Regions from separate parts of the Desulforamulus aquiferis genome, predicted to be linked through region 1. Evidence: a T-box and tRNA genes for the amino acid it is inferred to sense, from the RefSeq annotation. Region 1 holds a T-box; the other holds one or more tRNA genes.
What was found. A T-box is a leader RNA that pairs with one kind of tRNA and senses whether it is charged. The one in region 1 lies ahead of metG (methionine--tRNA ligase), so its partner is inferred to be a tRNA-Met.
Positions count from the first base shown of each region.

Region 2: it encodes a tRNA-Met, which carries the amino acid that the T-box ahead of metG (methionine--tRNA ligase) is inferred to sense. The anticodon was not compared.

Region 1 is NZ_JARPTC010000019.1:73,489-81,133, forward strand. Features, by position in the region: gene P6N53_RS12705 (resuscitation-promoting factor) at 1-335, opposite strand, end outside; gene P6N53_RS12710 (3D domain-containing protein) at 510-1,277, opposite strand; gene P6N53_RS12715 (hypothetical protein) at 1,547-2,566, shown strand; gene P6N53_RS12720 (cyclase family protein) at 2,734-3,366, opposite strand; gene cobO (cob(I)yrinic acid a,c-diamide adenosyltransferase) at 3,382-3,912, opposite strand; gene P6N53_RS12730 (TatD family hydrolase) at 3,912-4,703, opposite strand; gene metG (methionine--tRNA ligase) at 4,731-6,281, opposite strand; T-box leader at 6,352-6,601, opposite strand; gene P6N53_RS12740 (AbrB/MazE/SpoVT family DNA-binding domain-containing protein) at 6,807-7,070, shown strand; gene rsmI (16S rRNA (cytidine(1402)-2'-O)-methyltransferase) at 7,113-7,645, opposite strand, start outside.
Region 2 is NZ_JARPTC010000004.1:62,038-69,682, reverse strand. Features, by position in the region: gene P6N53_RS03560 (biotin synthase BioB) at 1-475, opposite strand, end outside; gene P6N53_RS03555 (helix-turn-helix transcriptional regulator) at 501-899, opposite strand; gene P6N53_RS03550 ((Fe-S)-binding protein) at 1,168-1,821, shown strand; gene P6N53_RS03545 (Ada metal-binding domain-containing protein) at 1,836-2,156, shown strand; gene P6N53_RS03540 (helix-turn-helix domain-containing protein) at 2,163-2,324, shown strand; tRNA gene P6N53_RS03535 (tRNA-Arg) at 2,513-2,589, opposite strand; gene P6N53_RS03530 (hypothetical protein) at 2,784-3,161, shown strand; gene P6N53_RS03525 (hypothetical protein) at 3,285-3,536, shown strand; tRNA gene P6N53_RS03520 (tRNA-Met) at 3,616-3,691, opposite strand; gene P6N53_RS03515 (hypothetical protein) at 3,758-4,090, opposite strand; gene P6N53_RS03510 (nitrogenase component 1) at 4,348-5,073, shown strand; gene P6N53_RS03505 (FUSC family protein) at 5,079-6,173, shown strand; gene P6N53_RS03500 (N-acetylmuramoyl-L-alanine amidase family protein) at 6,545-7,267, shown strand; gene P6N53_RS03495 (hypothetical protein) at 7,321-7,629, opposite strand.

The DNA.
Region 1 (7,645 bases):
ACCAGATCATTCCTGTTTAGATTGATACCTAGCTCATCTAATACTTGCCGGACATCTTTACCCTTTGTCTTAGTATTCATGGTTTTTCCGTCAACCGAAACTGTCACCGGCTTTTGTCCCAAAATAGTTTCTAGGACATAGCCGGATGCATTGGTGGTAATATTTAATCTTTCGGACCACCAGGCATAGCCAAAAACTGCTGTTACCATAATTAATAAAATAAAAACTCCCACAAAGCCAGCCAATGCTGCCCTTTTGCCTGATTGCTTTCTTTTTGTAACAGCTATTTCCCCCTGCTTGGGACGCGGGGGCCATTCCACCGGACACCAATCCATTATATTTACCTCCTTACATTCATAGCTGTCAGGTAATTACATTTATGTATTTCCATTACTTATTTATTCTCCCATAAGATTAATCTGTCCTCCCCAAAAATTCAGTCAAATTCTTCCTACAAACAACAGACGGCGGCATAATATTTGCCACCGTCACCCTTTATTTTTATACTTTTATTCCATAATATGAACCTTTACCGTACGTCTACCCCAGGAAATAGCCTCTTGCTGTGTTTCAAAGAAAACGTCGATACGGTTACCCTTTATGTCGCCACCTGTATCCATAGCCACCGCAGGACCATAGTTTTCGACAAAAAGTTTTGTTCCAAGGGGAATAACCCTAGGATCGACGGAAACAACTCCTTTGTAAGGTGTAACGCCGGTAGCAGTTCGATAGCCGGTATGGGTATAGGCAGTGGAGCCCGCTGTGATTACCTTCTCTACCTGACCCTCCATACTTTCTGGTAGTGTTGTTCGTACCTGGCTGCGGGATACTGTTACTGCGGGGCCCATAGCAACTATCATGGGCTGAGGCTCCCGGATAATTTCCCGGCCCACTTCCTCCCTTTTAACCTCTTGGCCATCCTGATATGTGGCCAAATAATGACTTCTGCTAACTCCACATTTCCCGTACTGAACTACCTGTTGCTGGCCTGGTATAAGCTTTCGGTCGGTTTTTCTTTCCAGCTTAAATTCAATCAGTTGGTCTGAATAAATCCCCTCTTGAACAACTCTCTTGACAATAATTTCTTGCTCGTTGACTACAGGGGTATCCAATGGCGGGTAAACAATATCAGCTCCCCTTAGGGTTACCTTGGCCTTATTCAAAGCATCTCCTACACTTCCCCCAAATTGCATTACGGGATATTTTCGGTTATCTGCCTGAATAACAATATGTTTTCCCCAAACCATACAGCTGGCTATAAAGGAAAAACTAACCACAAGCAATCCTAAAAGGATCCGGTAAGCTGAGTCTTTGGAAATTGTACTCCCCCCCTCGAAATAGTTATTGAAGTAACCTAATATACTATATTCGGTAGCGAGGTAAAAAATTCCAAATTGTTATGTCAATACCATCTGGATAATATAACCAACCCATAACAACGCTAGGACTAGCTTCATTTAGACAACTTTTGAATATACTATACCACCCGGTCAACCGGATCATAGCCCGGGCTTGACCACAAACTATTAGAAGGAGGTATTGGCATATGCCAAACGGCAACTTTTGCCAGTTGGTTAAACTACATGTAGTAGTTGGCGAACAAGTGGCTTCCCTTACGGTGGAAAACGTGACTTGCCCGGATGAGCAGGTGAAAAAGGTAGACCATATCGATGTGGTGGTACGTGATTTAGAGGCATCCCCGGTATTTACCAGTCCAATGGCCGGCGAATCAATTGGCCCTATGGACACAGTGCATTTTTACGATCCCACCTATACCCGTCCATCCCTGCTCAGGAGGATTGTTGTAACCGGAACCATCCACAAGCAGGTATATTATGTTAATAAACATGATGATGTAAGACATATGCCCGAAGATATTCCCTTTACCCGGACCATTAATTTCACTCCTCCTATCCCGGTTTTAAATCCCAACAATGTAGAAATCGACTTCCGCAACGTAGATATCGACCTGTCAGCGGATTTAATGGGTAGAAATAAAATTCGCCAGATAGCCACAGTTTCTTTCCTGTTGAAGGTAATGGAGACCCGCCAGATCTGGGCAGTAATTTGCACCCCGCCCGATCCCGACAATGGCCCTGTGCTTGGTATTGAAGAGGAAACCTTTGAGGAGTGGATTGGTGATTGCCCGGCCTTTTGGGATTGCATAAATGTTTCCCCCAGCCCTGACGGTAGAACAGGTCTAGCCGCAGCCCTTGGCACCTGCACCACTTTACCGGCCAGCTTGGTCAGAACAGTTCCCGGCATTGTGGCCGGAACCACCTATGAGTTGGGCTTCTGGGCAAGGTCCATCAAGGTCTCCGCCCAGGTCTGTGAATTCACACTGGTTGCCCAACAGATGTTCCTGGACGCAGCTGGAAATGTCCTAACCACCGCTGAACAAACAATAACATCTAACCAATTAAATGATACTTACCGCCAGTTTAGATTTACCGGCACCGCTCCAGAGGGCACTAACTCTGTCATGATCAGCTTTGTATTCACACCCCAGCCTTGGAACGGCTGCTCCGCTTTGATTGATGATGTCACTTACGGTCCGGTGCTCTAGACTATTAGGTAAGGGTTCCAAATTTTATATCTAGTCTTAAAAGGGCAGTGCTTATGGGCCTGTGATAACTAATAGGTTGAAATATTTGAGGTCCTGTACTTAAGTACAGGACCCCTTGGCATTACCTTTAAATTTAGCATTTGGATATTATAGCATGGCAGTTTAGGCTATAGAATAGCTATTGCTCTGGCTGGTGCTCCGTCCGCATGTTTGGTTTTGATAGGTAAACAGCAAAAAGTTAATTTTACTCCTATCAATTCTTGTAGATTGGTTAGATTTTCAATTACCAGCACATCATTCCCCAGTAGTATCCTATGGATTGGTAAGGTAAGTGTGTCTTTTACAGCGTCCACAGAAATAGCATCTATGCAGACACCCTTTAGCCCTAAGGAAACCAGCCATTTGGCAGCCTCGGCAGTTAGAACGGGAAAGTCCTTGAAATATTCCTCAGTCCCCCAGTGTTGATCCCAGCCGGTATATAATATGACAAATCTTACCTGTTGCAATTCTGCACGCAACGGAGTAAGGTGGGCAAGGCTTATTTCCTTTGACCGTGACACATCAATTACCATGGCGGGGCCTAAAAAATACTCGGTGCCAAATAAGTCCAAGGTTTTCCCCCCACTGATAATATGGGCCGGACTATCAATATGGGTTCCCGTATGGGAGTATAAGTTTAATTCTGTTTCAACAAAGCCTTCTTGCTCCAAACTACAAATGGGTTTGAACTCCGGCGGCTTCGTACCGGGGTAAACCGGCATGTTTGGTAAAATTAGATGGGTTAAGTCAATACTTCTCAAATGCTACCCTTCTCCCTAGTACTCAATACCCTTTTGGGCAGGAATATTTTCTTTATATGGATGTTTTATTTCCTTCATTTCCGTAACTAAATCGGCAAGAGCTATTATTTCAGAAGGGGCATCCCTGCCGGTGAGAACTAGGTGGAGTTCCTCAGGCTTATTTTTTATCAGATTGACCACCTGGTCTAATTCCACCAAACCGTATTTTAATGCATATAATATTTCATCCAATATAAGGATATGAAAACCTTCTGCCATGGTTTGCATGGCCTGTTTAATGGCTTCTTTAGCCTTTTCCTTTTGTTTGTTAACTGCTGCCGGATCATTAAAATTAATGAAACCTAGCCCTAGGGGTCTAATCTCTATACCCCGGTTCAATTTCTCTGCCGCCAGATGTTCCCCACAAATCTGCCCTTTAATAAATTGCAGCACCAGGACCTTCATTTCGTGACCCCAGGCCCGCAGGGCCAAACCAAGGGCGGCAGTGGTTTTCCCTTTACCGTTGCCGGTAAAAACAATTACTAATCCTCTCTCTTTACCCACCATTACCCCTCCGTCCTTATTGGGTCTAAACCGGAAAGTTTAAAGAGTCTAATGGTGTTGGCTGCTGTTAATGCCGCCACTTCCTCAGTTTCCATATCCCTTAATTTTGCAATATGTTCGGCCACAAGGCTAACATAGGCAGGCTCATTTCTCTTACCCCTATGGGGAACCGGGGTCAGGTAAGGACAATCTGTCTCAACCAGAAGCCTATCAATGGGAACTTTCACCGCTATATCCTTTAATTTACCGGCATTGGCAAAGGTGACAGGGCCGGCCAGGGAAATGTAAAGCCCCATTTTAATACAATCCCTGGCCACCTCCCAACTGGCAGAAAAGCAATGCATAACGCCCCCTCCAGTGTAAGGGGCATACTTGCCGAGAAGCTGCATAATATCTCCGTGGGCATCTCGGTTGTGCACTATAAAGGGCAGACCAGTTTTTTTAGCGAGTTCTAACTGCTGCTCAAAAATTCGCTGTTGCACGTCCCTGGGAGATAGATCGTAATAGTAATCAAGTCCAATTTCCCCAATGGCCACAACCCTTGGGTGCTCTATCATTTGTGCTAACTCTTCCAGGTAATTTTCCGGTACATCCTTAGCGTCATGGGGATGAACTCCTACCGCCGCAAAAATAAAAGGGTATTGTTCTGCCAGGGTAATGGATCTACGGGAAGATTCTAAATCATAGCCTACATTGACTACCGCAGTAAGCTGGTCCCGGCACCTGGCCAGCACCTCTTCCCGATCTTCATTAAACCTTTCATTATCCAAGTGGACGTGGGAATCTATAAGCAAATTAAAGCACCCCTTCACTTTGCGTGCCTATTCTTGTTCCAGGCTCTTTAAATCAATTCTCGGGAAAAGCACCTCTCCCCGTTTTACAGTGGTTCCAGCTGGCAAACTGGCCCAGCGCAGGCTTTCCCAGCTTTGCAGTTCAGACTTATCAGCAATGCCCAACTGGGGCCACACTCTACCTGGCAAATTAGGCATAAAGGGGCTGGCCATAATGGTAGTGAAGCGAATAACCTCAGCAACATTGTACAAAACGGTGTTTAACCTTTCATGTTGTTCCCCTTTAGCCAGGGACCAGGGAGCAGTTTCTTCCAAATATTTGTTAGCCCGACCTACAACCTGCCAGATGGTGGCCAGAGCGTTAGCCAGGTCACACTTTGACATATACTCCTCTACTTTAGCCGGTGCGCTTACAGCAAGGTCAATGAGTTCAGCGTCTGGTCCTTCCGGTGCACCCGGGGACTGCAGTACCCCCCCTTGATATTTTTCCATCATGGTGGCGGACCGGGACAAAAGATTCCCATAGTCATTGGCTAAATCCATGTTAACCCGTTTAACCAGGGCTTCTTCAGAATATATCCCATCTGCCCCCAGGGGTAGCTCCCTAAGCAAAAAATACCGAACGGCATCCACACCGTATTTATCTGCTAATACGTGGGGATCTACCACATTCCCTTTAGATTTTGACATTTTACCGCTGTCCAGCATCCACCAGCCATGGCCAATGACTTTCTTAGGCAGAGGTAAATCCAAGGCCATCAGCATAATGGGCCAGATAATTGTATGGAATCGAACGATGTCCTTGCCTACCAGGTGGATATCAGCCGGCCAAAACTTTTTATAAAGGCTGTCGTCCCCTTGCCCATAGCCAAGGGCAGATATATAGTTTGTCAGGGCGTCTACCCAAACATAAACCACATGTTTAGGGTCAAAGGGTACTTTAATTCCCCAATCGAAGGTTGTTCTAGAAACACATAGATCCTCTAACCCTTGCTTCACAAAACTAATCATCTCATTGCGCCTTGAGGTGGGCTGAATGAACTCGGGATTTTCCTCGATAAACTTCATCCATCTGTCTGCGTAATTTGACTGACGGAAAAAATAACTCTCCTCCCGAACTTTTTCTACGTCCCTCTGGCAGTCAGGGCATTTTCCTTCGGCCAGCTGATATTCGGTAAAAAAGGTTTCACAGGGAGTACAGTACCAGCCTTCATACTCGGCTTTATAAATATCTCCTTGCTCATAAAGCTGTTGAAATATTTTCTGTACTACAATACGGTGACGTTCATCGGTGGTGCGAATAAAGTCATCGTAACTTACGTCCAGTCTTTCCCACAGCCTTTTAAAACCATCTACAATTTTATCCACATATTCTTTGGGTGTTTGGTTGTTTGCCTGGGCTGCCCTCTCAATTTTTTGACCATGCTCGTCTGACCCAGTTAAAAACCAAACATCATAACCTGTCAGGCGCTTGTAACGGGCCATGGAATCCGAGGCAACGGTGGAATAGGCGTGGCCAATATGCAGATTATCACTTGGATAGTAAATTGGGGTTGTAATATAAAAACTTGGCTTTTGCATCAAAACACTCATCCTTTCTAAGTTGCAATTCTATTCAAGAACAAAAATAAAAACCCCACCCCCTCTAAAATACAGGGGCGGGGTATCTTTTCCGCGGTACCACCCTGATTCACTGCAGCCTCACGGCAACAGCCTCAGTCAGTGCATATAGCTGCACTAATTACGCTTTAACGGTGCAAACCGTCCGGCCCTAATGGGTTTTTTACCTTCGAACCGGAAGCTCCTGGACCATGTTCAAGGGAATTCCCTGCGGGGCTTCCACCTTATCCCCACTCTCTGTTAGGTTATCTCCACTTTACTCTTCCCGTCATTGCCTATATCCTATTATATTAAATTATATTGTTTTTCAACAACGATTTTAACTAACATTGATTTACCTGTCAAGGGTTCCCCATTATGGTAAATTTTATTCCATTTTTCGTAAAAAATAAAAGTAAAATATTGACTGTTTCGGTTATCACTGGTATGATTAACTGTAGTAAAATCTGGTTTCTTGTCGAATGTCATTCAGGGAGGGGAAGCGGTTTGAAATCCACAGGTATTGTTCGAAAGGTGGACGAGCTGGGTCGGGTGGTTATCCCCATTGAGTTGCGTCGTACATTGGGCATAGATGAGAAGGACGCCCTAGAAATTTACGTCGACAACGAAAAGATCATTTTGCGCAAGTATGAGCCCGCCTGTGTGTTCTGCGGGAACGCATCGGACGTGCAGCATTACAAAGGCAAAATGGTTTGTCGCCAGTGCGCAATTGCCATGGGCGAAAGTGTAAAAGAAGAAAAGGTTGTTTAACAGAAAGGCGCGTATGTTCGCGCCTTTCATATTTTCCAAATACTATCCTTTGTTATGAATGTGACTATATACATCCCTCTTGGGAACACCCCTCAGTTTGGCAACCTCTTTGATTGCTTCCTTTAAGCTAACCCCTCGTTCCTCTATTTGCTGAACATGTTCCTCCAGGGAAAGTTCATTCCATTGCTCCCGAGCCTCATCTGCCTGTTCCTCTTTGCTGCCCTCCAGTATAAGGGTTATCTCACCCCTTGGGTGCTTCTGTTTATAATAATCCAGTAATTCTGATAAGCTGCCTCTCTTAAATTCTTCATGAACCTTTGTCAATTCCCTGGCTACAGCACATTGCCTATCTCCAAACTCCTTATATGCATCTTCCAGGGTGTCTGTTAATCTATGGGGAGATTCATAAAAAATGATGGTTCTTTTCTCATTTTTTAGTGACTGAAGCTGCTTTCGCCTTGCCTTCTTTTGATTTGAGAGAAATCCCTCGAAGGCAAACCTGTGCGTGGGTAAGCCTGATGCCACGAGGGCAGCCAAACCTGCCGAGGGTCCCGGCAGGGGGATTACTTCTATAT
Region 2 (7,645 bases), on a different contig from region 1:
TAAATCCAATATCTTTAAGTTTCTTTGCTGTTTCTAAATTAAAATCACCTATATTAGCAACAAATCTGATATTATCAGGCAAATGTTTCCGTATAACTTTAGATATTTGAAAAAAATCGCTAAATGGATAATCTGCCGTTGTCATTAAGAAAAAATCATTAATACCATCAGCAATCAATAATTCCAGTTCAGATAATAGCTCATCAATATTTTTTCTCCATGTAACGGGTAAGGAATAATGGTCTTGTCCCATAGAACAAAACTTACAATTGATAGAACAAGGCTCAGCATTTATGCCTATTTGAGCAAAAACTAGCCCCTTATTATCAAATTCTGTTCGGGACATATAGTTTGCAGTAGATAATAGATTATAAAAATCCTGACTTTTATAATCAAGGTTTAGTAATGCGATTGCTTCATCTTTGTTTAATAATTTCCCTTGTTTTACTGAGGATAACAAATCAGAAATTGACATATGTATTCCTCCTTAGGATTATTCTCTAGTACTTTAAATTTCCATCACCACTCTTTACTTTAGAGTAAACCCTATGTGCTTCTTCAACCAACATTTCTATAGATTGTTGGTATTCTTCCAAAGTAGAAATCCAGTGGGAAAGACAGTCTACCCCTGTATTTGTAATATGGTAAATTCGCTTTGCTGGTCCTGTATCATCTAATGACCAATTGGACACAACTAAACCTCGTTGTTCCATAGCTTTAAGAGAACGATAAACGCCAGTTCCATCTGGTTTATGTCCTTTAAACATTGGTGATTCTGCTATTCTTTGAACAAGTTTATAGCCGTAAAGGGCTTCCTTTGCAAGATTTATCAAAATTAATGGCTGAACTAATCTATCAAGGTTATTTCCAGAACATGGACATTTATCAAAGTCTAACATAAGATATTCTCCTATAGTAGATATAGTCTGATACTAATGGTATTATTATGAAATTTCTAATTATAACTGTCAAGCTATTTTTTAGTGGTAGATATAAAAGCATAATATTGGTTTAGGTGAAAGCTTATCTTACTACCATAAAAATTAAACCACAGGGGACTCTTTTTTGGTAATAGCAATTGCTTAATGAAATATAGGAAGATTTCTAGTTGTTTTTTATATAGAATATTTTCACAAAATAATTACCTGAAATCAGGAGGAACTAGAAATGAAACAAGTTTATGCACCCGGCTGTGCCCTGATGATCTATAATTCAGGACTTTCTAAAAAAATATTAGCTTTTCTTGATAAGGATTTAGGGAATATAAGTGAACACCTCATTTGCTGCAGACATGACCCTCAGCTCGAAAGTGGAACCCAGGTAATCAACACCTGCGCTGGCTGTGATCGGCGGTACAGACAGCTTTATGAAGGAATATCCACAATATCTCTCTGGGAGATATTAGCTAATAGCAAAACCTTTCCTTTCCCTGACTATAAAGGGGTGGAAATGTCCATCCATGATGCTTGTCCTACCCGAACCGAAGAGAGGGTACAGTCTGCCATTAGACGATTGCTTGAAAAAATGAATATAAAAGTCATTGAACCACAAAATACCCGTACCAAAGCAGCTTGTTGTGGCGATAGTTTTTACGGCGTTTTGCCTGTGGACCAGGTAAAGAAACGGATGAAAAGGCGTGCCAACGAAATGCCCTGCGAAGATGTGGTAGTTTACTGTGTTTCCTGTATCAAAGCTATGTACGTCGGGGGTAAAAGGCCACGCTATATTGTAGACCTTTTATTTGGGGAGGAAACCAACATTGGAACCTTTGAGCCTGATGTATGGCACGAGGAATTACAAAATTATATCGATTCCCACTGATAAGGAGATAACTCTTGAAAAAGCATTTATCAATTTCGGAGGATGAGAAGTGGCAATCCGTTGTGGATTGTGACAAAAGTTATGACGGCCTATTCAATGTGATCTTCTCTCATCATGCAGCAGAAGCATTGGAGAAAGGCTTTCGCCCCTGCAAAAAGTGTTGTCCAGATAAAGACACTTTCCAGCCAGAACTAGAGTTGATGAAAAAAATCAAGGAGATATTAGACACAAATTATGCAAAATCAATTAGTATCTACAACATTTCAAAACAAGTTGGCGTTAGCCCAAACCATATGGTAAGACTTTATAAAAAGTATTACGGTTTTACCCCTTGACAGTACATTACTTGTTTAAGAATAAAAAAAGCGGGAGAATTACTCGAACAGGAGGATATAGAAATTATCGAGATCGCCTACAAGGTAGGGTTCGAAAGTTTATCTAATTTTTATAAACACTTTAAGGAGCAGATGGGACATACTCCTAATGAACATAGAAAATGCTGAGGTAGTATCAACGGTGCTGTTGCAACTTCTTTTTCGCCATGAAAAACTCCCCTTCGCTAGAATTAGTTTTTACTAACCGAGCAGTTGAAGAGGAGTCCATTGGTGCTAAACAAAGAGCATCGGATACGCACTTAAAAATAGAAAAACGGGCTGTGCGCTAATCGCGCTCACCCCGCATAATTCCTAAATGGCGTCCCAGAAGGGATTCGAACCCCTGACCTACGGATTAGAAGTCCGTTGCTCTATCCAGCTGAGCTACTGGGACGTATTTGGCTTCAGAGCCAACACAAATTATTATAACACAATATAAAACATAGGGCAAGAAGGTAATATTGCCAACAAGAGATATTAATTATTAAGCTTTATCATTTTAAAACATAACATATTAGAAGTCAATAATCTTAAATCCTTGAGATATGCTAAAATTAATTAATGTTGAAACTCGGAAGGAGTGTTCGGGTGTACAAGGAGCTTTTAGTTAAGGATATAGTGTTTGTCGGTAGTAACTGGGACAAGAGCAGGGAAAAGGCTGAGTGTAAAGTGGAAGAGTTGATACCGCAATTTCCTGCCTGTGAAACCTGTAAAACCAGCCACGGGGGGAAGGACTTATTTTGGGTTATAGAGGAATTAAAGAGCGGGATTATAATAAAAAAGTATGATTGTAATGTTTTCTCAGTCTGCAGCCTGAAGTGTTTATTGGATAGAGGACTTCAGAAAAATGCCTACTACTCTATAGTAGGTAAGTTGGAATCGGGTGAGGTTGTGGCTACAGGTTTTCAGGGCAGAAATGCCGTGGCTATAAATGATTTTGCAAATACCCTTGCAGAAAATGCTTGATGTTTTGTCATAATATTGACAAGCAGAAAACCTTAATAAACCTTGAACTTGTGGGTTGGTTTTGGGATAATCAAGTTAACGGATGTTAAGGAAACATCTGAAAAACTTAATAAAAGGAGTTGGATGGAGCTGGAATTTTGTGAGGTAAGTCATATAAGCTTAGTCACAAATCTAGTGGGTGAGGTATGTGAGGGAGTAAATGAAGGAAAGGTAGCAAAGTCATTTTCCCTACAAGCCAGTAAATTAACTGAAGAGGTCTGGAAAGAGATTGTTAATTATAATCTAGATCCGAATGCCCCATGTTTTTTATATTTTGAAGACAGCTCAGCCGAAAACATCCAAGTTAGGGTAGTTTGTAAAAACTCTAATTCTTAACCTGAAATTAAACCTCTGTAAGGAGGTTTTTCCTTTTAGTAAAACAAAAAAACTCTGCATTAAGCAGAGTTTATAAACATGGTTGCGGGAGGAGGACTTGAACCTCCGACCTTCGGGTTATGAGCCCGACGAGCTACCAACTGCTCTATCCCGCGACAACTTGTTTAGTATATCATTGGTAATGTTTTATGTCAAGGAAGAATCTAAAATAAAAATATAAATCAAGAATTAGATCTACTGGCTCTGATACATTCGCACATTTCAAGGATAGATTCCATTTCTTCATCTGAGGAGGAAGAAAGCTTACTTAAGAAATTTTGCAGGCTTTCATCCATATTCCTAGAATTTAGTTCAATTCTTTCCTGTTCTGAAAGGGGAGAACGTTTTCCTTCCCTTATATCATTGACCATTGTCATCATACGTTTTGCACTTTCCTCCCCCAGTTGCATAGGGATATACAGCTTAAGTTGTTCCTGTTCCTCGGATGTCAATGGAGAAGAAGCTCTAGCTTTAGAAATCAATTGATAAAGACCTTCTTTGGTTAGATGGGACATATTTTACCTCCATTCCATATGGTTATTTAAATAGTACTAGTTCTCTGTTAATTTTAACAGTTATAGTAGAAGAAGCCAAAGACATTATTTTAATCAAAATCTAAAATACAATATTCATCGCAAAGACAGGTTGCTTGATAAAAAGGGGAATGATATAATTGCACCAACGGAATAACTTTTTGAGAGAGGCAAAGGTGCTGAAGATAATTCAGCACCTTTTTATTTAATTACTAGTGTTTTCCACTGGGGGTGAATTCATGCAATTACAACAGGCATCGGACTTAAATCATGAGGTTCAACCAGCCTATATTGCTAATTTGTTAGGTGAGTTTAATAATATGTCAGAAGTTAGCTCTGTGCAGGAGTTGCTTCGGGAATTCGGTATTATAGCCGAGTATATTCCTGGAGACCAGGCAAGGTCGGCTGTATATCAGAGGGCAAACATAAACATCTTTCATATGCCCATGAGTGAAGTGATAACTCAAAAGAGATTTCAAACAAGATTTTCGCGGCCCTATTTAACTGTTTCCTTCTTTGGTCCTTCAGAGACAGCCGGTGCCTTAAGGGATATAGGTTTGGCCTTGGGCTTAGATACTAATGCTGTGGAAAAAAACGTACGGAAGGGACTGTTGGGAGTAACTAATGATATTAATTCCTATGGTTCTGAGGTGTACGGAAAGAGAATTTTATTATTACATGATGGTTACCAGGGAGATTTAATTGAGTCAGTGTTAACAGATTTAGGGGTGAAATCAATCAGAGATAAAAGATTTAAATATCAAAATATGAGGCAGGAGAATGTTAAACAGCTTGCCATGGAGCAAAAGGCTCAGCTGATTATTGGTCCTTTCTATGATGTTTTTGTTAAAGGTTTGCCCTATATGACCATGCCTGATCCAGAAACATCCTACTTAGGTTTTTCCGGTTTTACTAATCTAGCAAAATCCATTTCCCAGATGTCAAAATTGAGATATCATGAGTAAATGGTATGTTTGCTGCAATTGTTAATGCTATTGGTGCAAGGATACTAAAAACCGGATTAGCTGTTACCCTTGCCGTGTATATTTGTACCATATTAAACCTGGAACCTAAGGTTTTTTCCGCAGTAAGTGCCGTTATCAATGTTCAGCCTTCTATTTTTCGTTCTTTCAGGAATGCCGTGGAACAGATTCTGACCCATATTATATCTGTATTAATTGCTGTTGCCTGCGGCTATGCCCTTGGCTCAAATCCTGTGATTATGGGGATTACAACGGTATTAATTATACTTACCAATGTTAAGTTAAAACTTTTTCAGGGAGTTGCCATGGGGGTGGTTGCGGGTATCTTTGTCCTGGATGCACCCCAGCATGATTTTCTAACCCATGCTTTGACCCGTTCCTATGTGGTGTTTGTGGGTTTGGGGGCAGCACTCCTGGTGAATAGCCTTTTGCCCCAACCTCGCTATGGTCAAATTGTTTTAACTAACTTGTCAAAACTGAATGTTATGTGTATAGAGTTTTTTGAGGAGTTGGTAAAGAGGTTTATTAAACTTGAACCAATGGGGGCCGAAGAGTACGAAAGACGGAGGAGTTTGATCAAAGGTCAGTTGAGGACCACTAGAAGTCAATATGAGCTCCTAAAGGAACAAAACAAATACTTAAAACAAATACCCTGTGATGTAAATGAGACCTGGGAGAAATACCTGGATTTTAATTCTAAACTATTTTTCAAAAGCCAGGAAATATATAACGCAACACAGCAGAGATTAGATTGGCGTTTGGAGAGGGGAGAGCCACCCATATCTAATGAATTTAATAAAGTTCTGGAGATGTTGGGCAGAGGGGTGGATTCAGTAGTATTATTAAACGCTAAACTCTATGATTATATTATTAATGGAGTAGGTATGGAGCAATTACCAAAGAATGAGCATTTTTGGGAGGAGTTAAGCTACTTTATAGATAATTGGCACACCAAATTAACTGGAGCGAATTTCTTGCACGTATTTATGTATGTGTCGGTAGTGGCAAATGATATAAAATGGGCCAGCCGAAGCATTAAGGAATTTCCCGCCATGAAAGAGAGCGGTTCAATTGAATCGTAGCAAAGAGTGGTAGGCAAGTTTGTATAGGTTGGCTATATTTCCCAGGTTATTATTTTCACACTATTAGTTATTAATTCGTAAATTAGTACCAAAAGGGGGAAATTAAAATGGTTACTACCTTACAATCCTGTTCTTGGGGATGGGGCTCATGGTTTCCAATCCTTTGCTGTGTACTAGTAATTTTAGTTATAATTCTAATAGTTTGTTGTTGTCTTTATTTTTAACAATAGTAAAAATGAGCACTGACAGTAATGCTGGAAGTGCTTATTTTTTATCTTCCAAAATTACAATAAGTTTACAGTATTTCTCCCCTCTGCAAAGATAAAACTAAGTAAGCCTGAGGGACAACATAAAAGGAAATATTACAAACCATGAGAAATACTAAAAAACACCAGCTGGCATTGGTTGGCTTACTTACCCTTATTATTTTTGCCGCTGCTTTTTTTCTAAGGGAACAATCCATGCTGTCTGAAGCCGAAGGGAATCATGAGACCAGGCTGGTAAAAAATACAAAGATGCCGTTAATAGTAATTGATCCAGGGCACGGAGGCACTGATCCAGGTACCTGCCAGGCTGGCATTTTGGAGAAGGACATAAACCTGGCCATTGCACAACGTGTAGCAAAGCATATTACCTCCCACAAATATCCTGTACAGCTTACCAGAGAAACTGATAAAGATTTCTCAGATAATGGGGTGTTTAGCCGTAAGGCAGAGAGGCAGGACCTTCGGAGAAGGGCAGAACTGGCAAAGAGTGCAGGGGGGAAAGTACTTGTAAGTATCCATGTAAATTCAGGGGTGGGTACGAACAGTGGAGCGGAAGTGTACTATGATCCTAAGAAGTTGGGTTGCCAGCGGTTAGCTGCACTGATTCAGGAGGAACTAAATAAAATACCCCAAATGCCTCCTAGAAGGGCTAAAGCAGATACCTTTTATTTATTTGATTGTCTCGATATCCCGGTGGTAATAGTAGAAACCGGTTGGATGTGCAGTCCAAATGAAAGGGAGAAACTACTGAATCCAGAGTATCAGGAGCAAGTTGCTAAAGCCATTGCAGAAGGAATTATAAACTATGCTAAGGAACAATATTTATAAAAACATCCCGCTCAAGAATTCTGAGCGGGATGTTTTTATAAATATAAATTTTGCTACTTAATAAGACCTTTAACGGGGCCTTTACCGTTGCAGCGGCCCATGCCACCTCCCGGGCAAGTGTAGCCGTATTCTGCGTGATATTGTTTCATTTGCTCAAAATGTGTGTTCCAGAGATTAGCCTGCTCCTTGGTTATGAGGCCTTCTGTTAATGCTTGGTTTACGGCAGCTTGTTTAGTAGCCATTCTCTGCTCAAACCATGACTTGGCCTGGGATATAGGAGCATCAGAGGCAAAGGCTTTTGGTATCATTAGCAAGCCAAAGACGATGGCTATCAGTACCATAAAGGCAAAACTTTTTTTCATGGGATTCACTCCTTTC